DNA from 4 places in the Streptosporangium sp. NPDC051023 genome. Region 1 is predicted to be linked to each of the others. Evidence: riboswitches for the same ligand, from Rfam matches in the RefSeq annotation. Region 1 holds a riboswitch; each other region holds the start of a gene.
What was found. A riboswitch is a leader RNA that binds a small molecule or an ion and turns the genes downstream of it on or off. The one in region 1 is predicted to bind cobalamin.

Region 1 (7,395 bases):
CCCTCGGCCATGCCCGGCTGGTAGACCACGTTGGCGGCCGCCACGACCGCCAACGCGAACGCGGGCCAGGTGCAGCGGCGCACAAGCGGAGCGGCGAGAACCCACTTCTCGCCGATCAACCTCCAGCGCAACGCCCGCCGCACCATCTCCACGCAGGCGGCGGCGGCCAGCATCGAGGCGAGCAAGATGATCCATCTGGACACTGACGGCTTCTCTCCCTGGTCGTCGGTTTCCGGACTGGATGCCCCCGTGCTCGCCGCCTATTCAGAAGGACTCGTCGAAAGAGACGTTTCCCTCGACGGCTATCTGATAGGCCGAAACCCTCCGTTCGAAGAAGTTGGCCAGTTCCTGGACGTCCTGCAGTTCCATGAACGCGAACGGGTTGGCGGTGCCGTATCGGACGGGCAGCTGAAGGCGGACCAGCCGCTGGTCGGCCACATACTCAAGGTACTGCCTCATCTGCCCGACGCTCATCCCGGACAGGCCGTCGCCGCACAGGTCCGCCGCGAACGCGAGCTCCGCCTCGACCGCCTCCTCGATCATCTGGGTGACCTGGGCGCCAAGCTTGTCGTCGAAGAGCTCGGGCTCCTCCGCCCGCACGGTGTCCACCACGCCGAAGGCGAACTCCATGTGCATGGACTCGTCGCGGAACACCCAGTTGGTCCCGGTGGCCAGGCCGCCGAGCAGGCCCCGCGAGCGGAACCAGTAGACGTAGGCGAAGGCGCCGTAGAAGAACAGGCCCTCGATGCACGCGGCGAAGCAGATCAGGTTGAGCAGGAACGCCCGCCGGTCCTCCTGCGACTCGAGCCGGGTGAGCCCGCCGAGTGAGTCGATCCACCGGAAGCAGAACTCGGCCTTGTCCCTGATCGAGGGGATGTGCTCGACCGCGGCGAAGGCCTTGACCCGCTCCTCGTGGTCGGGCAGGTAGGTGTCCAGCAGGGTGAGGTAGAACTGGACGTGCACGGCCTCCTCGAACAGCTGCCTGCTGAGGTAGAGACGCGCCTCGGGGGCGTTGACATGCTGGTAGAGGTTGAGCACCAGATTGTTGGCCACGATCGAGTCGCCGGTCGCGAAGAACGCGACGAGGCGGTTGATCAGGTGGCGCTCCCCGGGGGTCATCCTGGCCAGGTCCGCCAGATCGGAGTTGAGGTCCACCTCCTCGACGGTCCAGGTGTTGCGGATGGCGGCCCGGTAGCGTTCGTAGAAGTCCGGGTAGCGCATGGGCCGCAAGGTGAGGTCCATGCCGGGGTCGAGCAGCATCGGGGAAAACCTTTCGCTGAGCGGCGCCTTCGGGCGCGGCGAGGTCCGTCCACCGGCCCGGCGAGCGGGCACCGGTGGACGGGAACCAGTGGGTGGGAACCGGTCGGCCGCGTCTACTGGCAGGCGTCGCAGTACTCGGGGTTCTCCAGCGAGCAGGCGACGGCCTCCTGCTCGGGGACAGCCTGCTCGGGGACGGCCTGCACGGTGGTCTGCGCGATCCGGGTGGCCGGGCGGGAGCGCAGGTAGTAGGTGGTCTTGAGGCCCGACTTCCACGCGTAGGCGTACATCGAGGAGAGCTTGCCGATGGTCGGGGTCGCCATGAAGAGGTTGAGCGACTGCGACTGGTCGATGTACGGCGTGCGCGCCGCGGCCAGGTCGATCAGCGCCTTCTGCGGCAGCTCCCACGCGGTCCGGTAGAGCGCCTTCAGGTCGTCGGGGACGCCTGGAACGTCCTGGACCGAGCCGTCCGCCCGCTTGATCGCGTCACGGATCTGCGAGGTCCACAGGCCCCGGGCCGAGAGGTCACGGACCAGGTAGCGGTTGACCTGTAGGAACTCCCCCGAGAGCGTCTCGCGCTTGAAGACGTTCGACACCTGGGGCTCGATGCACTCGTAACAGCCCGCGATGGAGGCGATGGTGGCCGTCGGGGCGATCGCGATCATCAGCGAGTTGCGCAGGCCGGTCTCGGCGATCCGCTCCCTGAGCGCCGTCCACTCGGCGGAGCGCGCGGCCCCGTAGTGGTCGGGGTGCAGCACGCCGCCCGCGGCGCGGGTCTCCTCGTAGGAAAGATGACGTCCCCGCTCGGCCGCCAGGTCGGAGGAGGTGGCGTAAGCGGCGAGCGCGATCTCCTCGGAGATCCGGGTGGACAACTCCAGCGCCCGTGGCGAGTCGAACGGCAGCCGCAGCGCGAAGAAAACGTCCGCCATGCCCATTACGCCCAGCCCGATGGGCCGCCATCGCTCGTTGGCCGCGCGGGCCTCGGGGGTCGGGTAGAAGCCCAGGTCGATGGTTCTGTCCAGGAAGCGCACCGCGGTGCGGACGGTCCGGCGCAACCGTGCCCAGTCGACCTCTTGGCCGTCCTCCCCCGAGCCGAGGTGGGCGGCCAGGTTGATCGAGCCGAGGTTGCAGACGGCGGTCTCCGCGTCGCTGGTGACCTCCAGGATCTCGGTGCAGAGGTTCGACAGGTGGATGACGTTCTCCGGGCGGGCCGTCTGGTTGGAGGTCCGGTTCGCGGCGTCCTTGAAGGTCATCCAGCCGTTTCCGGTCTGGGCGAGCGTGCGCATCATGCGGCCGTACAGGGCGCGGGCCTGGATCCGCTTGACGAACCGGCCCTCGGCCTCCGCCGCCCGGTAGGCCTCGTCGAACGCGGCGCCGTACAGGTCGGTGAGGTGCGGGACCTCCTTGGGGTCGAACAGCGACCACGTCTCGTCGGCCTCGACGCGGCGCATGAACTCGTCGGGGATCCAGTTGGCCAGGTTCAGGTTGTGCGTACGGCGAGCCTCCTCGCCGGTGTTGTCACGAAGCTCGAGGAACTCCTCGATGTCGGCGTGCCAGGGCTCCAGGTAGACGCAGGCGGCGCCCTTGCGGCGACCTCCCTGGTTGACCGCGGCGACGCTGGAGTCCAGCGTGCGCAGCCACGGCACGATGCCGTTGGAGTGGCCGTTCGTGCCGCGGATCAGCGAGCCCCTCGATCGGACCCGGGTCCACGCGATGCCGATGCCCCCCGCGTACTTGGAAAGGCGGGCCACCTGGCCGTAGCGCTCGTAGATGGCCTCGAGCTCGTCCCTGGGCGAGTCGAGCAGGAAGCAGGACGACAGCTGGGGCCTGCGCGACCCCGAGTTGAACAGGGTGGGCGAGCTGGGCAGATAGGACAGGGTGGTCATGAGCGCGTACAGCTCGGCGGCCTCCTCGACCGTCTCCGACAGGCCACAGGCCACGCGCAGGAAGAAGTGCTGCGGGCGCTCCAGGACCTTACGGGTCCGCGGGTGGCGCAGCAGGTAACGGTCGTAGACGGTGCGCAGCCCGAAGTACTCGAACCGGTCGTCGGCGTCCGGCGCGACCAGTGCGTCGAGCGCGGCGGCGTTGGCGGCGACGAAGTCGGCCAGCCGGTCCTGGAGGAGCCCGGCCCCGTGGGTCGCGGCGATCGACTCGGAGAAGGTCCCGACCCCGTGCTCCGCCGCCTCGTCGGCGATCAGCTCGGCCAGCAGCCGGGCGGCGACCCTGGAGTTCTCCGGATCGGTGATCACCCGGGCGGCCGCCTCCTCGATGGCCAGCCTGCGGTCCGCCCGCTCGTGCCCGGTCTCCTCAGCGGCGTCGACCAAGGTCTGTGTCACGTCCACCCCTCGCGCTCATAAATCCCCGTACGGCTCCCGCCGGAGGGCGCGCGTCCGCGGACGGTTTCCGGGCACGCCGGACCGCCTCGCTCCGCGGACCCTCCCTCGAGGCCCTGGACAGTCTCCGTGGTCGAGCGCGCCTCGCCTCGCACGCCCGAGGTCGCTCGACGCGTCCCCGGAGCCGGGCTCGGCCCCTCTCCCACACGTCACCGGCAGGTCTTCGGACTCACGGGCGTCCATCACACGCCTACCGACCGCCGCTTCCCAGGCATGGCTCACCCAGTGCTCATGACGGTTTTCGTTCCCGTTCACCGCTGCGGGGCAGTCCCGGACTCACACCGGGTTCCCTCTTGCCTCGCCCTCTCGGGGCGAACCAGCAACGAGGAGGATCCTACATCTAGTGCCGTCTGACGCAACCACCCCAACAACTTGTGTCGAAGGAGCTCAGTAGTCCCAGTTCGCCGAGCACTCCCCGGGCGCGGCGGGTCTCGGTGACGAGCCACTGACGAAAGTCGTCCCCGCTCAGGCAGGCCCGGTTCCAGCCGTTGGCGGCGCACACGGCCTGCCATCGGGGCGAGGCGTCGATCCGGCCACACAGGGCGGCGACCTCGTCCCGGTCCTGAGGGCTCATGCCGCGGGGACCGAACACGCCGCACCAGTCGGCGTACTTGACGCGGACCTCTCGCTCCATCAGCGTCGGCGCGTCGATGCCGTCGATCCGCTCACCGGAGGAGACCGCGAGCGGCAGCAGGCGGCCCACGGCGATCTCCGGCAGGAGGGAGCCGGCCGACCCGAGGAGCGCGGCCACGCGGCCCTCGCCGAGCGCTTCGACGGCCTCGGCGTCGGTGGGGTAGCCCGCGTAGTCCAGCAGCCTGACATCCACCCCGAGGCATTTGCCGATCATGCCGTAGAGCACGTGGTCGGAGCCGCCGTCCACCCCGCCGCCGACCGTTAGCTCCGCCGGATTGCGGCGGAGCACCGCGGCGAAGTCCTCAAAGGTCCGCAACAGGGAGTTGGGGGCGACCACCAGGACCGCCCAATCACCGGCCAGCCTGGCCAGCGGGGTGGTTGCCGCCAGCACGGAGGCGACGTCCGCGGTCTCGGCGCCCGCCAGCATCGGCACGCCGGTCAGGAGCACCGTGCCCCCGCGGGTGAACGGGCCTCCGGCGGCGCCGAACGCGGTCAGCGTGGCCGTGTCGACGCCGCCGGGGCGGTTGCTCACCTCGGCCGCCCCCACCAGTCCGTCCTCGGTCAGGATCGTGGCCAGCGCGCGGGCGGCCTGGTCCCATCCCCGCCCGCGGGCGGCGGGCGCGACGATGGTCAGCCGACCGGCGGGCGCGGCGCCGGAACCGTTCGCCCCGCCACAGCCGCCGGCGACCATGACCCCCAGAGCGAGCGCGAAGAACCGCCTACGGCGCATAAGCGTCCCCTGCCTCTTTGCGACGCCTGACGGCGTCGCGGGCTTGGGCGCTTTCTGGCCGGTGTCTTCCCTCGTCGTTCGGTCGCCGCGCTCCCTCTCTCCTCAGTCCAGACACCGGCGCGCCCAAGCCACAACCGGTCCCACCACCGCATTGGGCTGCTACCTGACCGGCGATCACTGGCCGATCCAGGAAACACCCCCAGACCCCTCAATACCCCACGTTACAGATATGTCACTTTCTGCAATATATTCAGGGCGTCATGCGGCAGGGACGCACCGCGTTCACTCCACGGTGACGCTCTTGGCGAGGTTGCGGGGCTTGTCCACGTCACGCTCAAGCGCGACGGCGGCGTGGTAGGCGAAGATCTGCAGCGGGATCGACAGCAGGATCGGGTCGAGCTCGATCTCGTTCCTGGGCACGACCAGGCAGTCGTCGGCCAGCCTGGGGTCTGCCTCGCGATGCCCGACCATGAGCACCCGCCCGCCGCGCGCGCGGATCTCACCCAGTGTGGTGAGGTTCTTGTCCAGCAACTCGTCGTCGGGAACGATCGCCACGGTCGGCATCTCGGGACCGATCAGCGCGAGCGGCCCGTGCTTGAGCTCGCTGGCCGGATAGGCCTCCGCATGCACGTAGGAGATCTCCTTGAGCTTCTGCGCGCCCTCCCTGGCCACCGGATATCCCCTGACCCGGCCGACGAACATCATGCTCGGCGAGCCGGCGTACTTGTGGGCGAGCTCCTTGATCTGCGGCTCGAGGGCGAGGATCTCCTTGATCTGCCCGGGCAGGGCGCGAAGCCCCTCACAGATGCGGCGGCCGTCCGCGGGAGACAGGTCACGCACCCGGCCGAGGTGGAGCGCCAGCAGCGCGAAGGCGACCGCGGTCGAGGTGAACGCCTTCGTGCTCGCCACGGAGACCTCGGGACCGGCATGCAGGTAGAGACCGCCGTCGACCTCGCGGGCGATGGCGCTGCCGACGGTGTTGACGATGCCGAGAACCCTGCCGCCCTTGCGCTTGAGCTCCTGGACGGCGGCGAGGGTGTCGTAGGTCTCCCCCGACTGGCTGATCGCCACGTAGAGGGTGTCCGGCTCGACGACCGGGCTGCGGTAGCGGAACTCACTGGCCGGCTCGGCATCCGCCGGGATGCGCGCCAGCTCCTCGATGAGCTGGGCGCCGATCTGGCCGGAGTAGTAGGCGGAGCCACAGCCGATGATCTTGACCCGTCGGAAGGAGCGGGTCTCCCTCGCGTCCATGTTGAGGCCGCCCAGGTGAGCGATGTGAAAGCGGTCGTCGAGGCGTCCGCGTAGCGTCCTGGCCACGGTCTCCGGCTGCTCGGAGATCTCCTTGAGCAGGTAGTGCTCGTAGCCGCCGGTGTCGTAGTGCCCGGCCTCCCAGTCGACGGTCAGCGGCTCCTTGGCCGTCTCCCGCGCATCGCTGGCGAAGGTGGTGAAGCCGTCGGTCTTCAGCACCGCGAGCTCGCCGTCCTCCAGATGCACCACCTGGCGGGTGTAGCGCACCAGCGCGGCCACGTCCGAGGCGGCGAACATCTCCTTCTCGCCGATGCCCAGCACAATCGGGCTGCCGTTGCGCGCCACGACCACCTCGCCGGGACGCTGGGCGTCGATCACCGCGATGCCGTAGGTGCCGACGACCCGCTTGAGCGCGCCGCGGACCGCCTCCGCCAGCGAGTCGGCGTCCTCGACGGTGCGGGCGATCAGGTGGGACAGCACCTCGCTGTCGGTCTCCGAGACGAAGACCGCGCCGTCGGCCTCCAGCTTGGCGCGCAGTTCGTCGGCATTCTCGATGATGCCGTTGTGCACGACGGCGATGCGCTCGTCGGCCGACAGGTGCGGGTGGGCGTTGACATCGCTGGGCGCGCCGTGGGTCGCCCAGCGGGTGTGCCCGATGCCCAGGGTGCCCCTGAAACGCGCGGGCACGACCGCCGCCAGGTCCGCGACCCTGCCCTTGACCTTGCGCATCTTCAGCCCCCTGTTGGAGACCACCACGCCGGCCGAGTCGTAGCCGCGGTACTCAAGGCGCTGCAGGCCCTCCAGCAGGATGGGGGCCGCGTCCTTCGGCCCCACGTAGGCCACGATTCCGCACATCTGACCGCTCCTTACCCGTAGACGATCCGGCGCAGCTGGCGCAGGGAGAGTTCCGGTGCCGCGACACGACGGGACTGCAGCTCAGCGGCGATCCGAGGGAAGATCACATCGTTGACCAGCCCCCTGGCCTTGAGCTCGGCGTGACGCCGCTGGACGAACTCCTCGACGGGCTCGGAGAAGTAGGCCAGCACGTCGGCCACGACCCGCGCCGCCTCCCCGGGGCCGAGCGCGCTCGTCCGGGTCAGGTGGGCGATCAGGTCCTCGTGGGGATGCCATGCC
Region 2 (7,395 bases), on a different contig from region 1:
CTAAACGTGAACGGCGGAGCCATCGCCCTCGGACATCCTTTCGGAATGACAGGGGCCCGGATCACGACCACGCTCATCAACTCCCTGCGCTTCCATGACAAGGAGGTCGGCCTGGAGACCATGTGCGTGGGTGGCGGGCAGGGGATGGCGATGGTCCTGGAGCGTCTCTCATGAGCACGCTGTCCTTCGACTACACCGGACAGGTGGTCCTGGTGACCGGTGGAGCGCGGGGAATCGGCCGCGCGATCGGCCGGTTCTTCGTCGACGCGGGCGCGGTCGTCTACCTGCTCGACTTCGACGGCGACCAGGTGGCCGCGACGGCGGCCGAGCTCGGCGCGCGGTGGGCCCGCTGCGACGTCGGCGAAACCGCCTCGGTGAACGCCGTCGTCGACTCGGTGGTCGAGCAGACCGGACGGCTGGACGTCCTCGTCAACAACGCGGGGATCCTCAGGGACTCGGTGCTGTGGAAGCTCACCGACGACGACTGGGAGCGGGTGATGGCCGTCCACGCCGGTGGCACCTTCCGCATGACGCGGGCTTGCGTGCCCCATCTACGGGCACGTGGCTACGGCAGAATCGTGAACGTCACCTCCTACTCCGGGCTGCGCGGAAACATCGGGCAGGCGAACTACGCCACGGCCAAGGCGGGCATCGTCGGCTTCACCAAGACCGCGGCCAAGGAACTGGCCCGCTTCGGGATCACGGTCAACGCCATCTCACCGAACGCCGAGACCCGCATGATCTCCTCCATGCCGCAGCGGAAGCGGGACGAACTCACGACCGGCATCCCCATGGGCCGGTTCGCGGACCCCTCCGAGATGTGCGCGGCCATCGGGTTCCTGGCATCCCCCGAGGCGGGGTACGTCACCGGCGCGGTCCTCCCCGTGGACGGAGGGTTGTCGATGTGACGACGCCGCCGTGAAGACGGCTTTCCGGTGCCGCGGCCGGGACGTCAGAACCCGGCGGAGTCAAGGGATGCCCGGGTCAGCGGAGCCGAAGGGTCGGCGGCCAGGCCGAGGGAGGAAGGCGGGATGTCCGCGGCGACCAGGAGGCCTCCGACGGCGGCGATCATCGCGCCGTTGTCGGTGCACAGGTGCGGGGGCGGGATCCGCAGCGTGATGCCCGCGGCGCCGCACCGCTCCGCGGCGACCTGCCGCAGCCTACGGTTGGCGGCGACCCCGCCCACGACCACGAGGGTGTCCACGTCGTGGGCCAGGCAGGCATCGACGGCCTTGCGGGTCAGCACGTCGACGACGGCCTCCTGGAACGAGGCCGCGACGTCCGGCACCGACAGTCCGGGACCGTCTCGCTCCACATGCCGGGCGACGGCGCTCTTGAGCCCGGAGAAGGAGAAGTCACAGCCGACGCCGAGCATCGCGCGGGGAAAGCCGATCGCCCCGGGGTCGCCGTCCCGGGCGGCGTGGTCGATGGCGGGGCCGCCGGGGTAGGTGAGCCCGAGGATCCTCGCGATCTTGTCGAACGCCTCGCCCGCGGCGTCGTCGCGGGTGTCACCGAGGTGGACGATCGGGTCGCGGGCCAGGTCGCCGAGCAGGAGCAGCGAGGTGTGGCCGCCGGAGACGATCAGCGCGACCGAGCGGGGCGGCAGCGGGCCGTGCTCCAGGGTGTCGGCGGCCACGTGCCCGGCCAGGTGGTGCACGCCATACAGTGGCCGCCCCCAGGCCAGCGCGTAGGCCTTCGCGGCGGCCAGCCCGGTCTGCAGCGCGGTCGCCAAGCCGGGACCCGAGGTGACCGCGACGGCGTCGATTTCGGACGGGCCGATCCCGGCCTGCCGGAAGGCGGCCTTCACGCAGGGGACCAGCGACTCCAGATGGGCGCGGGCGGCGATCTCCGGCACCACCCCGCCGAACCGTACGTGCTCCTCCATCGAGGAGGCCAGCGCGGCGCCGATGAGCCGCCCGTCGGCGACGATCCCGACGCCGGTCTCATCACACGAGGTCTCGATCCCCAGAACGACCGCCATGCCACCCTCTTGTTGCGACTAGCTTGCAACTACAAATAATAGGCAAAAAGATTCGCCGGTGACGTCAGGTCGCCGGAGGGATTTCAAGAGGCGAACAATGCGGACATGAGGGGATAAATATCCCCCCGACACCTCGGCCTGGTCGATTCGCTCGACAGGGACAGGCCAGGACAAACCGGCCACGCACCCAGACAGGGCTCCGCGGCAGCCGAGGGTGACATTTCACATACCGGCCCGGCCACTCTGGACTTACTAGGACGTCCAACTATATTTTCGTGGTGAAGGCCCGCGGTGCAGGGAAGCCGGTGTGAATCCGGCGCGGTCCCGCCACTGTGACCGGGAAGTGCGTCATCGCTTGGAATGAGGCCACTGGCGAAAGCTGGGAAGGCCGGATGACGTGCGCTGATCCGGGAGTCAGGATACCGGCCGCGGGTTGATCCGTGTTGTCCACGAGGATGGAGCGAACACGCATGGCATCGGTACGCGCTCGCGAGCCCGGAAACGTCCCGGCGGTGGAAGATCCCCCGCGCTGACGGCCCTGCTGCGCCTTGACCCATTCACCGGTTCCGCGCCGCCCACCGACGTGGCCGACACCGGCTTCGCCGTCGCCGACCAGGCCCTGCAGCTGCACGGCGGCTACGGCTACCTCACCGAGTACGACATCGAGAAGATCGTCCGCGACCTGCGGGTACACCGAATCCTGGAAGGAACGAACGAGATCATGCATGTCACCGTCGCCCGCGGGCCGGTCGGAGCCGCCTGATGAGCACTCAGCCGGACACCGGAATCGAGACTCTGGTCGTCGGCCGCCTCGGGCACATCATCCTGAACCGGCCGAAGGCTCTCAACGCCCTGACCCATGACATGGTCCGCCGCATCGACACCGTCCTGCGTGTGTGGGCCGACGACGACGCCGTCGCCGCGGTGCTCGTCAGCGGCGCGGGCGAGCGGGGCCTGTGCGCCGGGGGCGACATCCGCGCCATCTACCACGACGCCAGAGAGAAGGGCGATGCCTCAGCGGCGTTCTGGCGGGACGAGTATCGCCTCAATGCGCATATCGCCCGGTACGGCAAGCCGTACATCGCCCTGATGGACGGCATCGTCATGGGCGGCGGCGTCGGCGTCTCCGCGCACGGCTCCGTGCGGATCGTCACCGAACGCACCATCCTGGCCATGCCCGAGACCACCATCGGCCTCGTCCCCGATGTGGGAGGTACCTACCTGCTGTCGCGGGTGCCCGGCGAGCTGGGCACCCACCTGGCGCTGACCTCCGCCTCCATCGGCGCGGGCGACGCCGTGGCCTGCGGGCTGGCCGATCATTTCGTCCCGTCCGAGGACCTGGAGGCGCTCACCACCGAGCTGACCCGGCGGGACGTGGCCGAGACGGTCGCCTCCTTCGCCCGCCCCGTACCGCCCGGTGAACTGGCCGAGCAGCGCGGGTGGATCGACGCCTGCTACGCCGCCGACACGGTGGAGGAGATCGTGGAACGGCTGCTCGACAGCGGTGAGAGCGCCGCCAAGGAGGCGGCCGAGCGGATCGGCGGCAAGTCGCCGACGGCGCTGAAGGCCACCCTGCGGGCCCTGCGCCTGGCCAGCGGACTCGGCTCGCTGGAGGAGGCGCTGGACCAGGAGTACCGGACCTCCCGCGCGGCATTCGCGGAACCCGATCTGGTTGAGGGCATCCGGGCCCAGGTGATCGACAAGGACCGCTCCCCCAGATGGTCACCGGCCTCCCTCGAAGAGGTGACCGAGCGCGACGTGGACCGGTTCTTCGCACCCCTGGGCGAGCAGGAACTCGGACTGTCGGGAGGGCTTCGGTGACGATCGCCTTCGTCGGCTTGGGCAACATGGGCGGGCGACCGGGACTCCGGGCGACGCGAGGTGGAGAACACGCGTGCGGTGGCCGCCACAGGCCGCCGCACGCTCGCGCCAGGCAGCGCTTCCGCCCGGTTCGTAATACAGCTGCGAGCCAGGTTCCCCCGACGCCCTCCTGCTCGTATACTGGTCGCATTACGAACTACTTCCGAACATAGGTCGCATAAGAGGTGTCATGACGATCGCGATCGGACTCGTCATCCACGCGAGTCATCGCACCGTCTTCGAAGAGGCGGCCCGCACCCTCTCCGGCGTGCACCTGGAGTGGGTCACCTACCGGCACGAGGACGAGATACAGCCCCTGGTCCGGGAGTTCCTCGGCCGCGAACGGCAGGTGGACGGACTGCTGCTCGGCAAGGTCCCCTTCGTCAGGTCCCGCGAGCTGCTCCCGGCCGACCTGCCGGTCACGGTCGTCACGTCCGCCGGTCTCGACCTGTCCGTCGCGTTCTTCAAAGCGGCGGCCCGCGGCCGGCAGGCGGTCCCGGTCAGCATCGACACCTTCGACCAGGAGACGGTCGACGAGGTCGTCCAGGCGCTCAACCTCGACCGGAGCCAGGTCGCCTGCCTGCCGTACAACCCGCGGCAGAGCGTCGAGGAGGTCGTGGACTTCCACCGCCGCTTCATGGAACGAACCGGCGCCGCCTACGCCATCAGCCTGCGCACCGCGGTCACCGCCCGGCTGGCCGACTCGGTTCCGGTGATGAACGCGCTCTACGGTCCGATCACGATCCGGACGAACCTTCACGAACTCGCGCTGCGCATCCAGTCCCGGCAGGCCAACGCGTCGAGATTCGCCGCGGGCGTCTTCCGCGTGGTCACCCAGGACGCCCAGGCCGACCTGGACCGTGTCCGCATCGGGTTGATGAACCTGCTGGTCAACACGCCCGAGTTCGGCGACGCGTGGATCGAGAACCGGGACCGGCGCGGCGTCGTGGTCTTCGCGCACAAGGCGCTGTTCGAACACGCCACCCAGAACTGGATCTCCCTTCCCATCCTCGGCCAGGCCCGGGAGACGCTCGGCATACGCCTGGCCGCCGGATTCGGCATCGGTGTCTCGGCCCGCACCTGTGTGCAACTGGCCGAACGGGCGGTGGCACGGGCGGAGCAGGAGAACGTCCCCTCGGCGTATCTGGTTCAGGACAACGGGATCATCATCGGCCCGATGAGCGGCGGCTCGGCGAACCCCCTCGCCTTCACCTACCGCGACCACGGCGGAGACCTTGAGGAGCTCGCCCGCCGCGCCGGTCTGAGCCCGGCGACCCTGTCCCGGCTCGCCGCCCTCGAACGCAGCCTTGAGGGACGGCTCATCTCACCCAGCGATCTCGCCGGTTCCCTCGGGATCACCGACCCGAGCGGGCGCAGGCTGATCCGCAAACTCAACGAGTCCGGCCTGGTCACCGAGGAAGGCAGCGAGCAGATGCACCGTAAGGGCCGCCCGACACGGCTCTATCGCCTGAGCATCGGCAGCGCTCGCACGGACGAGGCCACGCCTTCCTGAAAAGACCCCGCGCGTGTTGAAAGCCCTAGGAGGATCAGTGTCCTACGATCTGCTGCTGGCCGGCGGCGAGGTCATCGACGTCGGTGGCGGCCACGTCGGCCGGTACGACGTCGCGGTGCGCGGCGGCCGGATAGCCGCGGTGGCCCCCGATCTGCCCCGGCACGAGGCTCGCGAGGTGATCGACGCCGGCGGCAGGCTGATCACACCCGGTCTGATCGACATGCACACGCACATACATCCCGAGGCCACCTACTGGGGAATCGATCCGGACCCCGTCGCCTGGTACACCGGGGTCACCACGTGGGTCGACGCAGGCTCGGCAGGGGCCTACAACGTCGAATCCCTGCGCTCGGCGGTCCGCGACCTCCAGGTACGCGTCGTGGCGCTGCTCAACATCTCCGCGGTAGGCCTGACCGCTCCGGACGGGGAGAACCGGGAACTGGCCAACTGCGACGTCGACCTCGCCGCGTCGACCCTGGCGGCCAACCGCGACCTGCTCGTCGGGGTGAAGGTCCGCATGGACGGCAAGTCGGTTGGCCGGAACGGGCTGGAGCCGCTGCGCCGGGCGATCGCGGTGGCCGAGACGGGCGGCGTCCCGGTGATGGTCCACATCGGCGTCGCCCCGCCCACCGTGGACGAGGTCCTGGGACTGCTGCGCCCCGGCGACATCGTCACGCACTGCGCGAGCGGGCTGGCCAGCGGCATGCTCGACCAGGACGGCATCTCACCCGCGGTGGTCGAGGCGCATGCGGCGGGCGTTCTGTTCGACATCGGACACGGGTCCGGCGGCTTCGCGTTCGACGTGCTCGAAGCGCAACTGAAGGCCGGCGTGGTGCCGTACACGATCTCCTCGGACCTGCACGCCCGCTCCCTGTACGGGCCCGTGTTCGACCTGCCCACGACGATGACGAAGCTCCTCGCCGTCGGCCTGCCCATCGAGCGGGTGGTCGCGGCGGCCACCGCCCATCCGGCCCGGGCGCTGAACCTGCCCGACGGGGCCGGCACGCTGACCGTCGGCGCCCGCGCCGACCTCGCCGTCTTCACGGTGGAGGAAGGCGACTTCGAGGTGGTGGACGTGCACCGGCAGCGCCGCGTCTCCGACCGGCGGCTGGTCAACGAGGTCACCTACGTCGCCGGACGTCCGCTGCCGCCCCGGCTCCCATCACGGCCGAAGCCGTGGATCCCGCTCACCGACGCGCAGCACGAGGCGTTGCGCCTTCGCGACCAGCGGGTCCGCGACCTGCTCTCCACTCCGCTCGTCGGGCCGGAAGGGCTTGCCGAGCAGTTCCCCCGATTCCCCACCGATCCCACCCCGTCCTCAGGAGGATGACCCGATATGCCCAAGCAGACAATCAGCACCCCCGACGCGGCTCCGCCCGGCGGGCCGTACTCGCAGGCCGTCGTCGCCGGCGACCACGTCTATCTCGCCGGGGCCTGCCCGGTGCTCCCCGACGGCACGTGGGTGCGTGAGTCGTTCGCCGAACAGGCCCGCCTCGCCTTCACCAACCTGGCTCAGGTCGCCAAGGCGGCCGGGGCGGACCTGTCGCAGGCGGTCCGGGTAGGGGTTTATCTGCGGGACTTCGCCCACTTTCCCGAGATGAATGAGATCTACGTGGAGTTCTTCGGCACGGAGAACCTCCCGGTCCGCACCACCATTCCGGTGGCGCTCAACGGCTTCGACATCGAGGTCGACGCGATCCTCTACACGGGAGACTGATCCATCTCACCGGCCGCCGCGAGGGCCGCCAAGGCCCCGCGGCGGCTCCGGTCCGCCGGTCCTGCTCGGCCACGGGCGGCGCGGCCGGCCCGTCCGATGTGCCGCTGCCGTAGCCGAGCTTTGGCTCGCAGGGCCACCAGTGTCGGCTCACCGCGGAACTGGAGCGGATCGCCGTCGGCCTCCAGCCGGGCCACCTGCCGTGCGGACTGTGATCGCCGCGGACGATCGTTCCACGGGCGGGCCGTGACCTCTCAGAGAGCCGGGTCGGCGGAGGAAGGTGACAGCTGCCGAGGCCGGATGCTCCTGCGGGCGAGGTTGCGGGCA
Region 3 (7,395 bases), on a different contig from region 1:
CGGCCACCGAGCGGGCGATGCTCCTGCCGTGACGGGCGCTGTGGAAGGCGATCACGTCCGCCTCCCCGATGAGCCTGGCGGCCTTGACGGTCACCAGCTCCGGATCCCCAGGTCCGAGCCCGACTCCCCAGAGCCGCCCGGCAGACATCTCGCTCATTCTTCCTCACTCGCGATCGCGTTGACCGCCGCCGCGGTCATCGCACTTCCACCCCGGCGCCCGTGCACGACCAGGTACTCCAGACCGGCCGGATGCTCGGCGAGGGCCTGCTTCGACTCGGCCGCGCCGATGAAGCCGACCGGGACGCCGAGCACGGCCGCGGGCCGTCCCGCGCCCTCCCCGACCATCTCCAGCAGCCTGAACAGCGCGGTTGGCGCATTGCCGATCGCGACGACCGAGCCCTCGAGGCGCTCGCGCCACAGCTCGAGGGCGGCGGCGCTGCGGGTGGTGCCGAGCCGTTCGGCCAGCTCGGGCACACCGGGGTCGCCCAGCGTGCAGATCACCTCGTTGTCCGCGGGCAGGCGGCGGCGGGTCACTCCCGAGGCGACCATCATCGCGTCACACAGCACGGGCGCGCCCGCGCGCAGGGCGGCGCGGGCCGAGGCGACCACGCCGGGCGACCAGCCCAGGTCGCCGACCAGGTCGACCATCCCGCAGGCGTGGATCATGCGGACCGCCACCTGGGCGACGTCGGGCGGCAGGCCCTCCAGGTCGCTCTCCGCGCGGATGGTGGCGAAGGAACGCCGGTAGATCTCCGCGCCGTCACGGACGTAGTCGATCACGTTTCCCCTCTCAGGGCCGTCACCGCGGCCGTGGTCTCTTCGATGCCTACGCAGTCCAGGCTCCTGCCGTCCAGGTCGACCCGGTAGCCGGTGGCGGTGGCGACCACGTCCGCGACCCGCCCCTTCGGGCGACCGCAGCGCCGCTCGCAGCCCGCCCAGTGCACGGGGAGCGTACCGGTGCGTGGGAAGGAGGTTATTGCCAGGGTCGCGTCGGCCCGCACGTCGGCCAGAGACTTGGCGCAGCCGGGACGTCCCGTGCAGGCTGTCACGCTTGTCCACGGCGAGGCGGGGTCCACGACCAGCTCCGCGTCCGTGAGCAGGGCGGCGGCCCTGGCGGCCTCCGCGCGGGTCAGGCCGGGCAGGACCACGCCGCGCCACGGCGTCAGCCGTACCTCTCCGGAGGAGGCCAGGTCCGCGAGCAGCTCCGCCTGGGCCGAGGTCAGCCGCCCCAGCGGCACCGTGACCCCAAGCGTGACCCGGCCTCCCGGCTGCTCGATGATCCCCACCGGTTCCCGCCCCGCGAGCGCCTCCGCGGGTGCCTCTGCGGATGTTTCTGCGGGTGTCTCCGTGGACGGCGTCGGCACCGGGGCCGCCCGCCCGAGTTCCAGGGCGGAGCCGACCCGTTCCGCGACCCGTTCCGCGCAGCCGGGCAGCTCGCGGATCCGCCAGGCACGAGCCTGCGCGACCTCCGGTTCCGCCAGGAACGCCTCGGCGGCGGCGAGCAGAGCGGCCACCGCGGAGCCGACCGGCACGCGCAGGCCGCTGTCGGCGCCCGCGAGGATCAGCGCGGCCTGCCCGGGGCCGACCGGCAGGATCCCGGCGTCGGGGTCCAGCCAGGCCACGTCGCCCCGCCCGTCGTCGAGGGCGAACAGGAAACGCCCCGGCAGCCCGGCGAGGGCGGGCGTGCCGCACAGCCGCAGGTCGAGCTCGGAGACCAGCGGGCTCACGTCGAGCAGGCTCCGGGTGTCGCAGCCGGTCAGCGGCGAGGCGAGGATGTTGCGGATCCGCTCGTGGGTGGCCGAGGGCAGCAGCCCGGCGCCCGCCATGCGGGCCGCGAAGCCGCCCTCCCCGCCGAGCCCGCGTACCTGCGCGTTCGCGCGGGAGGTCAGCTCGATGACGCCGCTCCCGCAGGCCGAGGCGGCGTCGGCGAGCTCGCGGAGCTGGGAGGCCGTCAGCCGCCCTCCGGGGACCCTGACCCGTGCCAGGCCGCCGTCGGCGGCGGCGTGCACCTGCAGTGCCCCCGGACACGCGTCAGGCCGCGATCGTCCGGAAAAGTCGCCAATGACCACGCTGAGGATGGTAACGCCAGTTTCTTGCATGGAACCTCGCTGCCGTAGTCTCATCGTTGGCGACGGCAAAGGGAGGAAGCCGGTGTGAATCCGGCGCGGTCCCGCCACTGTAACCGGGGAGCGAACCCCATCCAGGCCACTGCCCGGCGACGGGCGGGAAGGCTGGGGGGAGCACCGATCCGGGAGCCAGGAGACTCCAGCCGTCGTAGCCGACGACGACCCGGGGCGAGGACCCCGAGGGAGGAAGCCTCCGTGCGCTGTTCGCCGTTCCCCCGCCAGCCTTCCGTGCCCGCTGTCCCCGGGGGCCGTGCCCTCCTGTCCGCCGTGGAGCGTGACGCATGATCCTCCTGCTCTCCACCTCGGACACCGACCTGCTCAGCGCCCGCGCGAGCGGCGCCGACTACCGCCTCGGCAACCCCGCCAGGCTCACGGCGGCGGACCTGCCGCCCCTGGTTGAGGGCGCGGACCTGATTGTGGTCCGGCTGCTCGGCGGGCGCCGCGCCTGGGAGGAGGGCCTGGACGCCCTGCTCGCCGGACCGGTGCCCGTCGTCGTGCTCGGCGGCGAGCAGGCGCCGGACGCCGAGCTGATGGAGCTGTCGACCGTGCCGGGCGGGGTGTGCGCCGAGGCGCACGCCTACCTCGCCCACGGCGGACCGGCCAACCTCGTCGAGCTCGGCCACTTCCTCTCGGACACCCTGCTGCTGACCGGGCACGGTTTCGCCGCCCCCGCCCCGACCCCCGCCTGGGGCGTGCTCGAGCGCCCGGCACGCAGCCAGGAGGGCCCCGTCGTCGGGGTGCTCTACTACCGCGCCCACCACGTCGCGGGCAACACCGCCTTCGTCGAGACCCTCTGCTCGGCGATCGAGGACGCGGGCGCCCGCGCGCTGCCCGTCTACTGCGCCTCCCTGCGCAGCGCCGAGCCCGGCCTGCTGGAGCTCCTGCGCACGGTCGACGCCCTGGTGGTGACCGTGCTCGCCGCAGGCGGCACCCGCCCCGCGACCGCCTCGGCGGGCGGCGACGACGAGGCCTGGGATGTCGGCGCGCTCGCCGAGCTGGACGTCCCGATCCTGCAGGGCCTGTGCCTGACCGGCAGCAGGGCCTCCTGGGAGGAGAACGACGACGGCCTCTCCCCGCTCGACGCGGCGACCCAGGTCGCGATCCCCGAGTTCGACGGGCGGATCATCACGGTGCCCTTCTCCTTCAAGGAGATCGACGGGGACGGGCTGACCGTTTACGCCGCCGACCCGGAGCGCGCCGCGCGGGTGGCGGGCATCGCCGTACGGCACGCCGTGCTCAGGCACGTCCCGCCCGCGGAGCGGCGGATCGTGCTGATGCTGTCCGCCTACCCCACCAAGCACTCCAGGATCGGCAACGCCGTCGGCCTCGACACCCCGGCGAGCCTGGTGCGGCTGCTGGCCGCGATGCGCGAGCGGGGCTACGACATCGGCGCGGAGGGCGAGCTGCCCGGCGTGACCGAGCAGGACGGCGACGCGCTGATCCACGCGCTGATCGCCGCGGGCGGCCAGGACCCCGAATGGCTCACCGAGGAGCAGCTCGCGGGCAATCCGGTGCGCATCGCGGCGGGCCGGTACGCCGAGTGGTACGCCACGCTCCCCGAGGACCTGCGCTCCGGCATGGAGGAGCACTGGGGGCCCGCGCCCGGCGAGCTGTTCGTCGACACCTCCCAGGACCCGGACGGCGAGATCGTGCTGGCCGCGCTGCGCGCGGGCAATGTGGTGGTCATGGTGCAGCCGCCCCGCGGGTTCGGCGAGAACCCCATCGCGATCTACCACGACCCCGACCTGCCGCCCAGCCACCACTACCTGGCGGCCTACCGCTGGCTGGCCGACGGCTTCGGCGCGCACGCCGTGGTGCACGTGGGCAAGCACGGCAACCTGGAGTGGCTGCCGGGCAAGTCGGCGGGCCTTTCCGCCTCCTGCGGCCCGGACGCCGCGCTGGGGGACCTGCCGCTGATCTATCCGTTCCTGGTCAACGACCCCGGTGAGGGCACCCAGGCCAAGCGCCGCGCCCACGCGACGCTGGTCGACCACCTCGTCCCGCCGATGGCCCGCGCCGACACCTACGGGGACATGGCCAGGCTGGAGCAGCTCCTCGACGAGCACGCCTCCATCGCCGCGATGGACCCGGCGAAGCTGCCCGCGATCCGCGCGCAGATCTGGACCCTGATCCAGGCCGCCAAACTCGACCACGACCTCGGCCTCGAGGACCGTCCGCACGACGCCGAGTTCGACGACTTCCTGCTGCACGTCGACGGGTGGCTGTGCGAGGTCAAGGACGTCCAGATTCGCGACGGCCTCCACGTGCTGGGCGCCGCGCCGCAGGGCGCGGCCCGTGTCGACCTGGTGCTGGCCATCCTCCGCGCCCGCCAGATGTGGGCGGGGGGCGCGGCCCTGCCCGGGCTCCGCGAGGCCCTCGGGTTGAACGAGGACGGTACGGCGGGCCGCTTCGGCACCGACGAGGCCGAGGCGCTGGCCAGGTCGCTGGTCGAGGCGATGGAGAACCGGGATTGGGATCCGGAGGCCGCCGCCGAGGTGGCCGCGACCGTGCCGGACACTGTCCGCCCGGTGGCGGAGGCCGGTTCCGGGCCGGTCGAGCGCATCCTGCGGTTCGCGGCGGAGGAGGTCGTCCCCAGGCTGGCGCGCACCACGGACGAGATCGGCGCGATCCTGCACGCCCTCGACGGCGGCTACGTTCCGGCCGGGCCGAGCGGATCGCCGCTGCGCGGGCTGGTCAACGTGCTTCCCACGGGCCGCAACTTCTACTCGGTCGACCCGAAGGCCGTGCCGAGCAGGCTGGCCTGGGAGACCGGGCAGGCGATGGCCGAGTCGCTCCTGGAGCGCTACCGGGCGGAGACCGGCGACTGGCCGCGCTCGGTCGGCCTGTCCGTGTGGGGGACCAGCGCCATGCGCACGGCGGGTGACGACGTCGCCGAGGTGCTGGCGCTGCTGGGCGTGCGCCCCGCGTGGGACGAGGCGTCGCGGCGGGTGACCGGCATCGAGCCGATCCCGGCCGGAGAACTGGGCCGTCCCCGGGTGGACGTCACGGTCCGGATCAGCGGGTTCTTCAGGGATGCCTTCCCGCACGTGGTCGCGATGCTGGACGACGCCGTACGGCTGGCCGCCGCGATCGAGGAGCCGGAGGAGAGCAACTACGTCAGGGCGCACGTGCTTGCGGACACGCGCGAGCACGGCGACGAGCGCAGGGCCACCATGCGGATCTTCGGCTCCCGGCCGGGGGCCTACGGCGCCGGGCTGCTGCCGCTGATCGACAGTCGCAACTGGCGCGACGACGCCGACCTCGCCGAGGTGTACGCGGTGTGGGGCGGTTTCGCGTACGGCAGGGGCGTCGACGGAGTCCCGGCAAGGCAGGACATGGAGGCGGCCTATCGGCGGATCGCGGTCGCGGCCAAGAACGTCGACACCCGCGAGCACGACATCGCCGACTCCGACGACTACTTCCAGTACCACGGCGGCATGATCGCCACCGTCCGCGCGCTCACCGGCAAGGCGCCCGCCGCCTACATCGGCGACAGCACCCGCCCCGACGCGGTGCGCACCAGGACGCTGTCCGAGGAGACCTCCAGGATCTTCCGCGCCCGGGTGGTCAACCCGCGCTGGCTGGCCGCCATGCGCAGGCACGGCTACAAGGGGGCCTTCGAGCTCGCCGCGACCGTCGACTATCTGTTCGGCTACGACGCGACCACCGGGGTCGTCGCCGACTGGATGTACGACAAGCTGGCCGCGACCTACGTGCTGGATCCGGAGAACCAGGCCTTCCTCGCCGAGTCCAACCCGTGGGCGCTGCACGGCATCGCCGAACGCCTGCTCGAGGCGGCGGGGCGCGGCATGTGGGAGCACCCCGATCCCGACATCCTGCGGGACCTGCAGGAGGTCTACCTCAAGTCCGAGGGGGACTTGGAGGACGGCGCCTGACCGGCGGCTCCGGCCGCCGCTCCGGGGCCGTGCGCCTGATTCTCGGGCGCGACGCCATGCCCGCCCTGACGCGAGCCTCGCGGACCCACAGGAGGGGGCCGCGAGGCCCGCGCACGGGTGCCGGGAGACGGGACCCCGGCGAGGGTCAGCGCTCGGAGATCACGCCGCAGCCGATCCTGCCGCCGGAGTCTCCGGTCTTGAGGGTCGCCTCGTCGGGCCCCGCCTTGCCGTTGGCGTCGGTGTACCGGGCCGGGATGTTGGCGTGGTTGTCGGGCAGGGCGTGCACGATGACCGCGCTGCCGTCCTTGTCGAGGAGCTGGTCGACCCGGAAGCGGTCGGTCACCACGGAGGCGCTGGCGGTGCCGTCCGCGCCGACCAGGAGGGCGGGCAGGTCCCCCGAGTGGTCGGCGTGGCCGCCTGTGCCGAGGTTGAAGTGGCCGCCCGCGCTGAAGAAGGGGCTGCCGGTCGCCGGGTCGGTGGACGTGGGGTCGCAGATTCCGGTGGTGTGGATGTGGAAGCCGTGGTAGCCGGCGGTCAGGCCCCTGACGGTCACGGTCACCCTGGACTTGCCGTACCGCTCGTGGTCGATCCTGAGTGAGCCGACCACCGCGCCGTCGACGTTCTTGATCACAGCGTGGGCCTGGCGCCCGGAGCGGTCCGCCACCGACTCGGCCGCGGCGGCGGCGCCGACGGAGACGACGCCGACACCGAGCGCCACGATCAGGGCCAGATGGGTCTTGCGGAACATGGCAGGCCTCCTTTGTTGGTCCGTGCGAGGTTGTCCGTGCGAGCTTTCACTGGGATCTTTCTCCACACTTCGCGGGCGACGCTCTCATCTGGCTGGGGTTGGACGGTAAAGGGCGCGCAAAGCATGGTGGGGCCGGGTGCGGCGGGGCGCGGGGTCGCCCCGGGCCACGGAAAGAAAGGACCGCTTTCGGTAACGCAATGCTCACAGTGCGGTCATGGAAGCCAGGAGGGAAGGTGATTTCATCCGGGCGTGCCATGGCGTAGGTTCGGCCACTGCCGTACCTCCCGTCCCTGCCCGTCCCTGCCCGTCTATGCCCGTTCACGCCGCCGAGACAGCCGGAGAGCCCGTGGAACCCACCTCCCGCCCCGTCCCCCTGGACCCGACAGGCCGCGACATCCACGCGGAGGGGGCCCGCCTCCGGGACGCGGGCCCCCTGGTGCGGGCCGAGCTTCCCGGGGGTGTGGTCACGTGGGTGGTGACCCACCACGACGCGATCAAACGGCTCCTGGCCGACCCGCGCGTCTCCAAGGACGCCCGCAGGCACTGGCCCGCCTACATCAACGGCGAGATATCGCCGCACTGGCCGCTGATCAGCTGGGTCTCCGTCTACAACATGTTCACCGCC
Region 4 (7,395 bases), on a different contig from region 1:
CGGAAGAGGTCGCCTTCAGGAAGATCTCGATCGTCTACGGGGTTGACTCTCTACCCGTCGAGTGGTGATCGCGGCCGGGCCGGGGACGTGCCAGGGCGCAGTCGCCGCACATACCTCCGCCCGGCACACGGTAGTAGAGGCAGCAACTGCGCCTGGCGAAGGAGAGCCGTCCCCGCGTCGGCCCGGCCAGCTCACCGGTGCCTTCGAGCACCCCGAGGGAGAGCAGCCCGCGCCCCAGCGCGACCGCCCTGGCCGCCAGCTCTGGCCGCTGCCCGGCGATCGTGCCGAGCGTCCCGGCCAGGGCCGAGGCCGCGTTCCCCCACAGCAACGCGGGAGCGATCTTCGTGGTCTCCTGTACGGCCAGCGCCAGCGGCTCCAGCAGCCCGGTCACCACGTTGTGGTACAGCGGTTCCACGACCTGGCCCGGCTCGGCGATCTCCCACCCCGGCAGATGGGGAGTCCACAGAGGAAGCGGCCCGGTCGGCTCGGGGCGCCAGTGGACGCGCTCCGGAGTCAGGTCGACGAAGAGGTCGCAGACGACGGCCGCGCCGACGGCCGGTGACCACAACCTCGCGGCCAGGCCCTGAAACAGGATCGAGGCGGCGACCCTGGTCTCCGTCGTGTTCAGGCGTCCCCGGAAGTTCGCGATCATGGCCGTCAGCGCGCCCAGGTCGGTGAACAGAACGCCGAACGGCCGCCAGGCCTGGCCGGTCCGGTCTTCGGGGTCCGTCGAGACCGCAAAGTAGGCACCGATCGTGGACACCTCGGCCATGACGCCGGCGACCAGCCCTGCGGGTGCGGGCCGTGACGCCGGCCAGGCTCCCCTCGGGCCGCCCGGCGCGGGGGCGTCATGCCGAAGGGGCCACATGACGTTCACCATCCTCTCCGTGAGATCCGTCCCCGGGCCCGGCACGTGCCGGGCCCGGGGAGACCACTGTCCCGCTTACTGTCCCGCTTACTGTCCCGCTTTCCGTGTCCGCCCGCGCGTCGTGAACGCTCCCCTCCGCGTCCGCCCGCGCGTCGTGAGCGCTCCCCCACCGGCCGGGAGCCCGGTGAGGGCACAGCGAGGACACAGCGGCGGGCCCGGAGCTGTCCGCTAGCCGATCGCGCCGGTCACCTCGGCTCGAACCTCGCGGGCCGCGGCGACCAGGTTGTCCAGGGACGCACGCACCTCGAGCCACCCCCGGGTCTTCAGGCCACAGTCGGGGTTGACCCACAACCGCTCGGCCGCGATCCCGTCCAGCGCCTTGCGCAGCAGGGACGCGATCTCCTCGACACCCGGGACGCGCGGGGAGTGGATGTCGTAGACCCCAGGCCCGGCCTCCCTGGGATATCCCGCCTCCGCGAGCTCATGGGCGACCTGCATGTGCGAGCGGGCGGCCTCCAGGCTGATCACGTCGGCGTCCAGGTCGTCGATGGCGGCCAGGATCTCACCGAACTCGGCGTAGCACATGTGGGTGTGGATCTGGGTCCGCGCCTGTACTCCGCTCGTGGCCAGCCGGAAGGCCTCGGTGGCCCAGGCCAGGTAGGCGGCCCGGTCGGCGGCGCGCAGCGGCAGGGTCTCGCGCAGCGCGGGCTCGTCGACCTGGATGACGACGGTGCCCGCCGCCTCCAGGTCGGCGACCTCGTCGCGCAACGCCAGAGCCACCTGGCGGGCGGTGTCCGCCTGCGGCTGGTCGTCGCGGACGAAGGACCAGGCCAGCATGGTCACCGGCCCGGTGAGCATGCCCTTGACGGGACGCCCGGTCTGGGACTGGGCGTACGTCGTCCAGCGCAGCGTCATCGGCTCGGGCCTGGAGACGTCCCCGGCGAGGATCGGCGGCCGCACATAGCGGGTGCCGTAGGACTGCACCCAGCCGTGCTGGGTGGCCAGGTACCCGTTGAGCCGCTCGGCGAAGTACTGGACCATGTCGTTGCGCTCCGGCTCGCCGTGCACCAGCACGTCGATGCCCGCCGCCTCCTGGAAGACGAGGACCGAGCGGATCTCTGAGGCGATCCGCTCGTCGTAGGCGGCCTGGTCGATCCGCCCGGCCCGCAGATCCGCGCGGGCCGCCCGTAGCTCGGCGGTCTGTGGGAAGGAGCCGATGGTGGTCGTGGGCAGCGACGGCAGGCCAAGAGCGGCGCGCTGCGCTGCGGCCCGCTCGGGGTAGGGCTGGGGACGGCGCGTGTCCTGCGGGGTGACCGCGGCGCAGCGGGACCGTACGGCAGGATCGCGGGTGAGCGCGGAGGCCGCGCGCGAGGCGAGGTCGGCCCGGTTGGCCGCCAGCTGCCCGGCAACCGCGCCGGTGCCCTCGCTCAGCCCCCGGGCGAGAGTGGCGATCTCGGCCGTCTTCTGCCTGGCGAAGGCGAGCCAGCGGCCGACCTGCGGGTCGATCCCGTGCTCGAGCGCGGTGTCCAGCGGAACGTGCAGCAGCGAGCAGGAGGCCGCCACATCCACCCGGCCCGCCAAGCCGAGGAGGGTGGCGAGGGTGGACAGCGACCTGCCCAGGTCGTTGATCCACACGTTGCGGCCGTCCACGACCCCGGCGATCAGGCGCTTGCCCGGCAGCCCGCCCACCCGGGCCAGGTCGTCCAGGTTCGCCGCGGCCGGGCCGGTGAAGTCCAGCCCCAGGCCCTCGATCGGCGCCTCGGCCAGGACCGGCAGGGCCTCGCCGAGGCGGTCGAAGTAACTCGCGACGAGGATCTTCGGCCGGTCGGCGAGGGTGCCGAGCTCGCGGTAGGCGCGGGCGGCGGCCTCAAGCACGGTCCGGGGCCTGTCCTGGACCAGGGCGGGCTCGTCCAGCTGCACCCACTCGGCTCCGCCGGCCCGCAGGGCGGCGAGCACCTGCGCGTAGACGGGCAGCAGCCGGTCCAGCAGGGTGAGCGGGTCGAAGCCGGGGTCGGCGCCGGGCTCGGGCTTGGCCAGCAGCAGATAGGTGACCGGGCCGACGAGCACGGGACGCGCGGTGTGACCGAGCTCGACGGCCTCACGCAGTTCGCCGACGGGCTTGGTGAGGTCGGCGATGAAGACGGTATCCGGTCCCAGCTCGGGCACCAGGTAGTGGTAGTTGGTGTCGAACCACTTGGTCATCTCCAGCGGGGCGACGTCCCGGGTGCCACGCGCCATGGCGAAGTAGCCGTCCAGGGTGTCGGCCTCGATGGCGGCCCGGTGGCGTCCGGGGATGGCCCCGACCATGACGCTGGTGTCCAGCACATGGTCATACAGCGAGAAGTCCCCGGTGGGAACCTCCCGCACGCCCGCGTCCGCCAGCTGCCGCCAGTTGCCGCGGCGCAGCCTGGCCGCGACGTCGCGCAGCTCTTCGGCGGTGACGCGACCGGCCCAGTAGCCCTCGATCGCCTTCTTCAGCTCACGGTCCGGTCCCTGGCGCGGATAGCCGTGGACGGTGGCGATCGATGAGGGGGTGGCGGAAGTCTCAGCCACGAAACTCTCCTTCGCGAGTCATGGAGGACCCCGGTGCTCCCGAGAGGCGCGAAGGAACGGCTGACCGGCGGGCACGTCGTGCCCGCCCGCACCGCGACCCGCCCTCGAGGTCACCGAAGTCACCGCGTACGTGGTCGCGCGCGGGCAGTGGCAGGTCTTCGGACTCGCGGGCACGCCATGGCGTTCTTCGCGCCTTGGCATCTACTGGCCGTCGCTTCCCCGATCCGGTGTCCGGATCCAGTGCGTATGACGGCGGTCGTTCCCACTCACCGCTGCGGGGCAGTCCCGGAATTGGCGAGCTCGCGAGCCAAACAGGCGAGCGCTGCCGCACCGGGTTCCCTCTTACGACGCGCCTGCCTGGCGGGCAGGGCGAACCGACTGCGGGTCCAGCCTAGGCGCATTCCGCGCCCCGGGCGACAGGAACTCCGTGTGGCGGTGCCATACGAACCGACGCGAAGCCGTACGAAACGGCGCGAAATGGCCGGTGCCGTCCCGAAGGCGGCTCCTCCTCCCCGGCGGCGTCGAACCATCACGCGGCGGGATACGTGGTGAGAGCATGTTGAGGCATCGAGTTCTCACCGTTCTCCTGCTGCTGGCCGCGACCGTCGTGATCACCCCCGGTACGGCATGCGCCTGCAGTTGCGCTCCGCTGGGACCTGCGGAGCAGGTCGGCAGGGCAGCCGCCGTCTTCACCGGGACGGTGGTCTCCGCCCGCCCGGCCAAGGGCGATCCGCTCGGCCCCAGGCCGCCGATCATCTACACCTTCAGGGCCGACCAGGTCTACAAGGGCAGGGCCGACGCCGAGTACCAGGTGGCCACCAACGCCGACAGCGCGGCCTGTGGCTACGGCTTCACCGTCGGTTCCCGTTACCTGGTCCTCGCCTCGGATGAGAAGACGGGCCTGTTCGACACCGACCCGGGCGTCCCGCTGCACACGGCGTTGTGCGACGGCAACCTGGCGGTCCGCGCCGGTGAGGGGCCGTTGCACGCGCAGGACGCGATCCAGAACGGGGAGCCGCTCTCCGCCGGACTCCTGTCCGCGCTCGGTACGGCCACCCGTCCCCGCCCCACCTCCTCTCCCGCCGCGACCCCCGTCTCCTCCCCCTCCGCGGCGATCTCCCCGTGGCTCTACGCGGTCGGAGCGGCGGCGCTCCTCGCTCTCGCCTTCGCCGGATGGCGGCTGTCCGGGAAACGCCGGATGTGAGGTTCCGTTCTCCGGCCGCCGAGTACGGCACAGCGCGCGGCCGGAGGAGTGCCGGCGGAACCCCCGGCTCCCGGATGTCAAGATCGGCCAGATACGCTCGAAGCCTGCCGGCACGAGGAGTCTGCGATGGCCCCCCATTGATCGCGGCCTTCGTCCCGATCTGGGTGCTGACGTTGCTCGGCTTCGTCGCCGGGCGGTTCCGGCTGCTGGGCGCGGAGGCCGACCGGGTTCTCGGTGGGTTCGTCTTCCATCTCGCGATGCCGGCCGCGCTGTTCTCCATCCTCAGCAGGACCCGGCTGTCGTTCAGCGGGCCCGCGCTGGGCGCCTTCGCCGCCAGCACCGTCGTGACCATGGCCCTGGGCTTCGCGCTGAGCCGCCACGTTCTCGGCAGGAAGCCCGGCGAGGCCACGATCGGCGCGATGGCCGCGGGCTACGTGAACTCCGCCAATCTCGGCATCCCGGTCACGCTGCAGGTGCTCGGCGACGCCACCTTCCTGACCGGGGTCCTGCTCTTCCAGCTTCTGGTGATCACTCCGGTCGTGCTCGTGGCCTTGGACCGGAGCGCGGAGCGCGGGCTCAGGCCCGCCCGGCTGGCGAGCCTGCCGCTGCGCAACCCGGTGATCCTCGGCCTGGCCGCGGGTGTGCTCTGCTCCGTGCTCGGCTGGCGCCCGCCACCGTTGATCGCCGAACCGCTGGCCCTGCTCGGCGGCGCGGCCGTACCCGCCGCGCTGGTCGCGCTCGGCCTCTCGCTGACCGTGCGCGGCCCCGACCTGACGGGCGAACGGACCGAGGTGCTCGCGCTGTCGGCCATGAAACTGCTGGCCCAGCCGCTGCTGGCCTACCTGTTCGGGCTGCTGGCGCGGCTGAGCCGCGCCGAACTGCTCGCGGTGGTCGTCTGCGCGGCCTTGCCGACCGCGCAGAACGCCTACGTCTACGCCCGCGAGTACGGCCAGGCCGACTCGGTCGCCCGCGGAACCGTGATCACCGGCACCGCGCTGTCGATGCTCACCCTTGCGGCGATCGGCTGGCTGCTGGGGTAAGCGGCGCCTTGGCCATGGCGAGCGATTCACGAACCGGTCACCCGGCCGGTGTGTGTCGCGGCCAGCAGGGCCAGTACGCCGAGGAGCAGGATCCCGGCCAGGCCGTACATCAGCGCACCGAAGCCGCCCGTGATGAAGGCCGTGGCGAGTTGCGGGCCGAGGCTCCCGCCGAGGAACAGGGAGAAGGTGAACAGGGCCAGCGCCGTACCGCGCGCCTGCCCGGCGATCACGCCGATGTTCTCGTTCAGCGCGGGGGCGCCCGCGGCGACGCCGAGCACGTAGACGGCCAGGAGCAGGGCGAGGCCGACCAGGCCAGGGCGGATCACCGCGACGGCGGCGAGTGCGAGGGCCGCGAGCGCGAGCAGGTACGCCGCGCGCCGGGAGGCGGCGATCCTGCCGAGCAGCGGCGTCAGCAGCGGAACGACGATCATGGACGGCAGGCCGCTGATTCGCAGGGCCATCAGCGCGTCGGGGGAACCAGCGACGCCCACGGGACCGCCGAGCTGCAGTCCGGTGTACACCGCGACGAACGTGGCCAGGATGGTGACCGTCGCGGCGTAGCGGAGCAGCAGCGCGGGAGTCGCCAGCAGGGCGGGCACCGCGCGGTAGGCGGACAGGAACGAACCGGAGAGCTCGCGCGAGGGGTCGGGCAGCATCACCGCGGCCGCGGCGACGGCAGCCACCGCGAACGCCACAGCGGAGATCAGGAAGATGCCGCGCCAGCCCACAATCGGGCCCAGCGCCTGAGCCACGACCTGGAACAGCACGGCCGCGGCCAGGAACCCGCTCGTCACGGTGGCCAGCGCGACCATCCGGTGGCGCGGCTCGATCCGCTCCGCCATGTAGGCCATCGCGGCGGGCGGGAAGATCGCCACGGTGACCCCCTGCAGCACCCGGAACGCGATCGCGATCTCGGGTCCCGGGGCCACGGCGACCAGGGCCGTGGCCACCGCCGCGATCGGCAGGCCGAGGCAGATCAGGCGCTTACGCCCGTACCGGTCGGAGAGCGGGCCGAACAGCAGGAACCCGGCGGCGTATCCGACGCCGAACGCGGTCACGAGCCAGGTGAGACCGCTCTGCGGGGTCTGCCATCCGGCCGCCATGCCGTGCAGCAGCGGGATCACCACATAGAGCTGACCGCTGGACAGCACGGCGGTCAGTGTGAAGACCGCGAGGGTGCGCCAGAGCGGCGCGCGCCTCTGGGGAAGGGCCTGTGGGAGAGAGGCAGGGGGTGCCGTGAGAGACGGCGCGGGGGAGATGTCGCTCATGGCAGGACCGTAACCAACTATCTAGTTGGAAGTCAACCAACCGGTTGGTAGAGACAACCAACTGGTTGGTCCACTACACTTGCGCCATGTCGAAGGAAGCCACGAGGGACGCGCTCCTCACCGCCGCCCGCAGCGAATTCGCCGCCTACGGGATCGCCGGCGCCAGGGTTGACCGGATCGCCGAGCGCGCCGGGGTCAACAAGGAGCGCATCTACGGATACTTCGGCAGCAAGGAGAAGCTGTTCGACCAGGTGATGGAGTCCGTCCTCGACGAGATGGCCGAGGTCGTCGCCATGCCCGGCGACGACCCCATCGACTACGTCGGCAAGATCCACGACTTCTACCTCGCCAACCCCGAGCTGACCCGGCTGCTGATGTGGGAGTCGCTGCACTATCGCGAGGACGCCCTGGAAGGACAGCACCGGCGGATCGCCCGATGCGCAGCGAAGGCCGAGTCGCTCG

Region 2: it holds a riboswitch for cobalamin, as region 1 does, so the genes downstream of both, AB0395_RS06855 (acyl-CoA dehydrogenase family protein) here and AB0395_RS14145 (ribonucleoside-diphosphate reductase subunit alpha) in region 1, are expected to answer to the same signal.
Region 3: it holds a riboswitch for cobalamin, as region 1 does, so the genes downstream of both, cobN (cobaltochelatase subunit CobN) here and AB0395_RS14145 (ribonucleoside-diphosphate reductase subunit alpha) in region 1, are expected to answer to the same signal.
Region 4: it holds a riboswitch for cobalamin, as region 1 does, so the genes downstream of both, metE (5-methyltetrahydropteroyltriglutamate--homocysteine S-methyltransferase) here and AB0395_RS14145 (ribonucleoside-diphosphate reductase subunit alpha) in region 1, are expected to answer to the same signal.

The regions. Positions count from the first base shown of each region.
Region 1 covers NZ_JBFBCE010000017.1:122,664-130,058, reverse strand. The annotation lists gene AB0395_RS14155 (mechanosensitive ion channel domain-containing protein) at 1-203, opposite strand, end outside; gene AB0395_RS14150 (ribonucleotide-diphosphate reductase subunit beta) at 265-1,260, opposite strand; gene AB0395_RS14145 (ribonucleoside-diphosphate reductase subunit alpha) at 1,374-3,593, opposite strand; cobalamin riboswitch at 3,787-3,986, opposite strand; gene AB0395_RS14140 (tripartite tricarboxylate transporter substrate-binding protein) at 3,991-5,013, opposite strand; gene glmS (glutamine--fructose-6-phosphate transaminase (isomerizing)) at 5,296-7,116, opposite strand; gene AB0395_RS14130 (hypothetical protein) at 7,128-7,395, opposite strand, start outside.
Region 2 covers NZ_JBFBCE010000007.1:121,918-129,312, forward strand. The annotation lists gene AB0395_RS06840 (acetyl-CoA C-acetyltransferase) at 1-174, shown strand, start outside; gene AB0395_RS06845 (SDR family NAD(P)-dependent oxidoreductase) at 171-908, shown strand; gene tsaD (tRNA (adenosine(37)-N6)-threonylcarbamoyltransferase complex transferase subunit TsaD) at 953-1,981, opposite strand; cobalamin riboswitch at 2,241-2,427, shown strand; gene AB0395_RS06855 (acyl-CoA dehydrogenase family protein) at 2,415-2,744, shown strand; gene AB0395_RS06860 (enoyl-CoA hydratase/isomerase family protein) at 2,744-3,802, shown strand; gene AB0395_RS06865 (hypothetical protein) at 4,032-5,354, shown strand; gene AB0395_RS06870 (amidohydrolase/deacetylase family metallohydrolase) at 5,392-6,684, shown strand; gene AB0395_RS06875 (RidA family protein) at 6,691-7,071, shown strand; gene AB0395_RS06880 (cytochrome c oxidase assembly protein) at 7,323-7,395, opposite strand, start outside.
Region 3 covers NZ_JBFBCE010000046.1:11,260-18,654, reverse strand. The annotation lists gene AB0395_RS27555 (precorrin-2 C(20)-methyltransferase) at 1-157, opposite strand, end outside; gene AB0395_RS27550 (precorrin-8X methylmutase) at 154-780, opposite strand; gene cobG (precorrin-3B synthase) at 777-2,069, opposite strand; cobalamin riboswitch at 2,093-2,285, shown strand; gene cobN (cobaltochelatase subunit CobN) at 2,408-6,022, shown strand; gene AB0395_RS27535 (superoxide dismutase family protein) at 6,168-6,770, opposite strand; gene AB0395_RS27530 (cytochrome P450) at 7,117-7,395, shown strand, end outside.
Region 4 covers NZ_JBFBCE010000086.1:24,408-31,802, forward strand. The annotation lists gene AB0395_RS38310 (cytochrome P450) at 1-68, shown strand, start outside; gene AB0395_RS38315 ((2Fe-2S)-binding protein) at 35-868, opposite strand; gene metE (5-methyltetrahydropteroyltriglutamate--homocysteine S-methyltransferase) at 1,097-3,421, opposite strand; cobalamin riboswitch at 3,574-3,766, opposite strand; gene AB0395_RS38325 (hypothetical protein) at 3,978-4,625, shown strand; gene AB0395_RS38330 (AEC family transporter) at 4,763-5,665, shown strand; gene AB0395_RS38335 (MFS transporter) at 5,692-6,933, opposite strand; gene AB0395_RS38340 (TetR family transcriptional regulator) at 7,020-7,395, shown strand, end outside.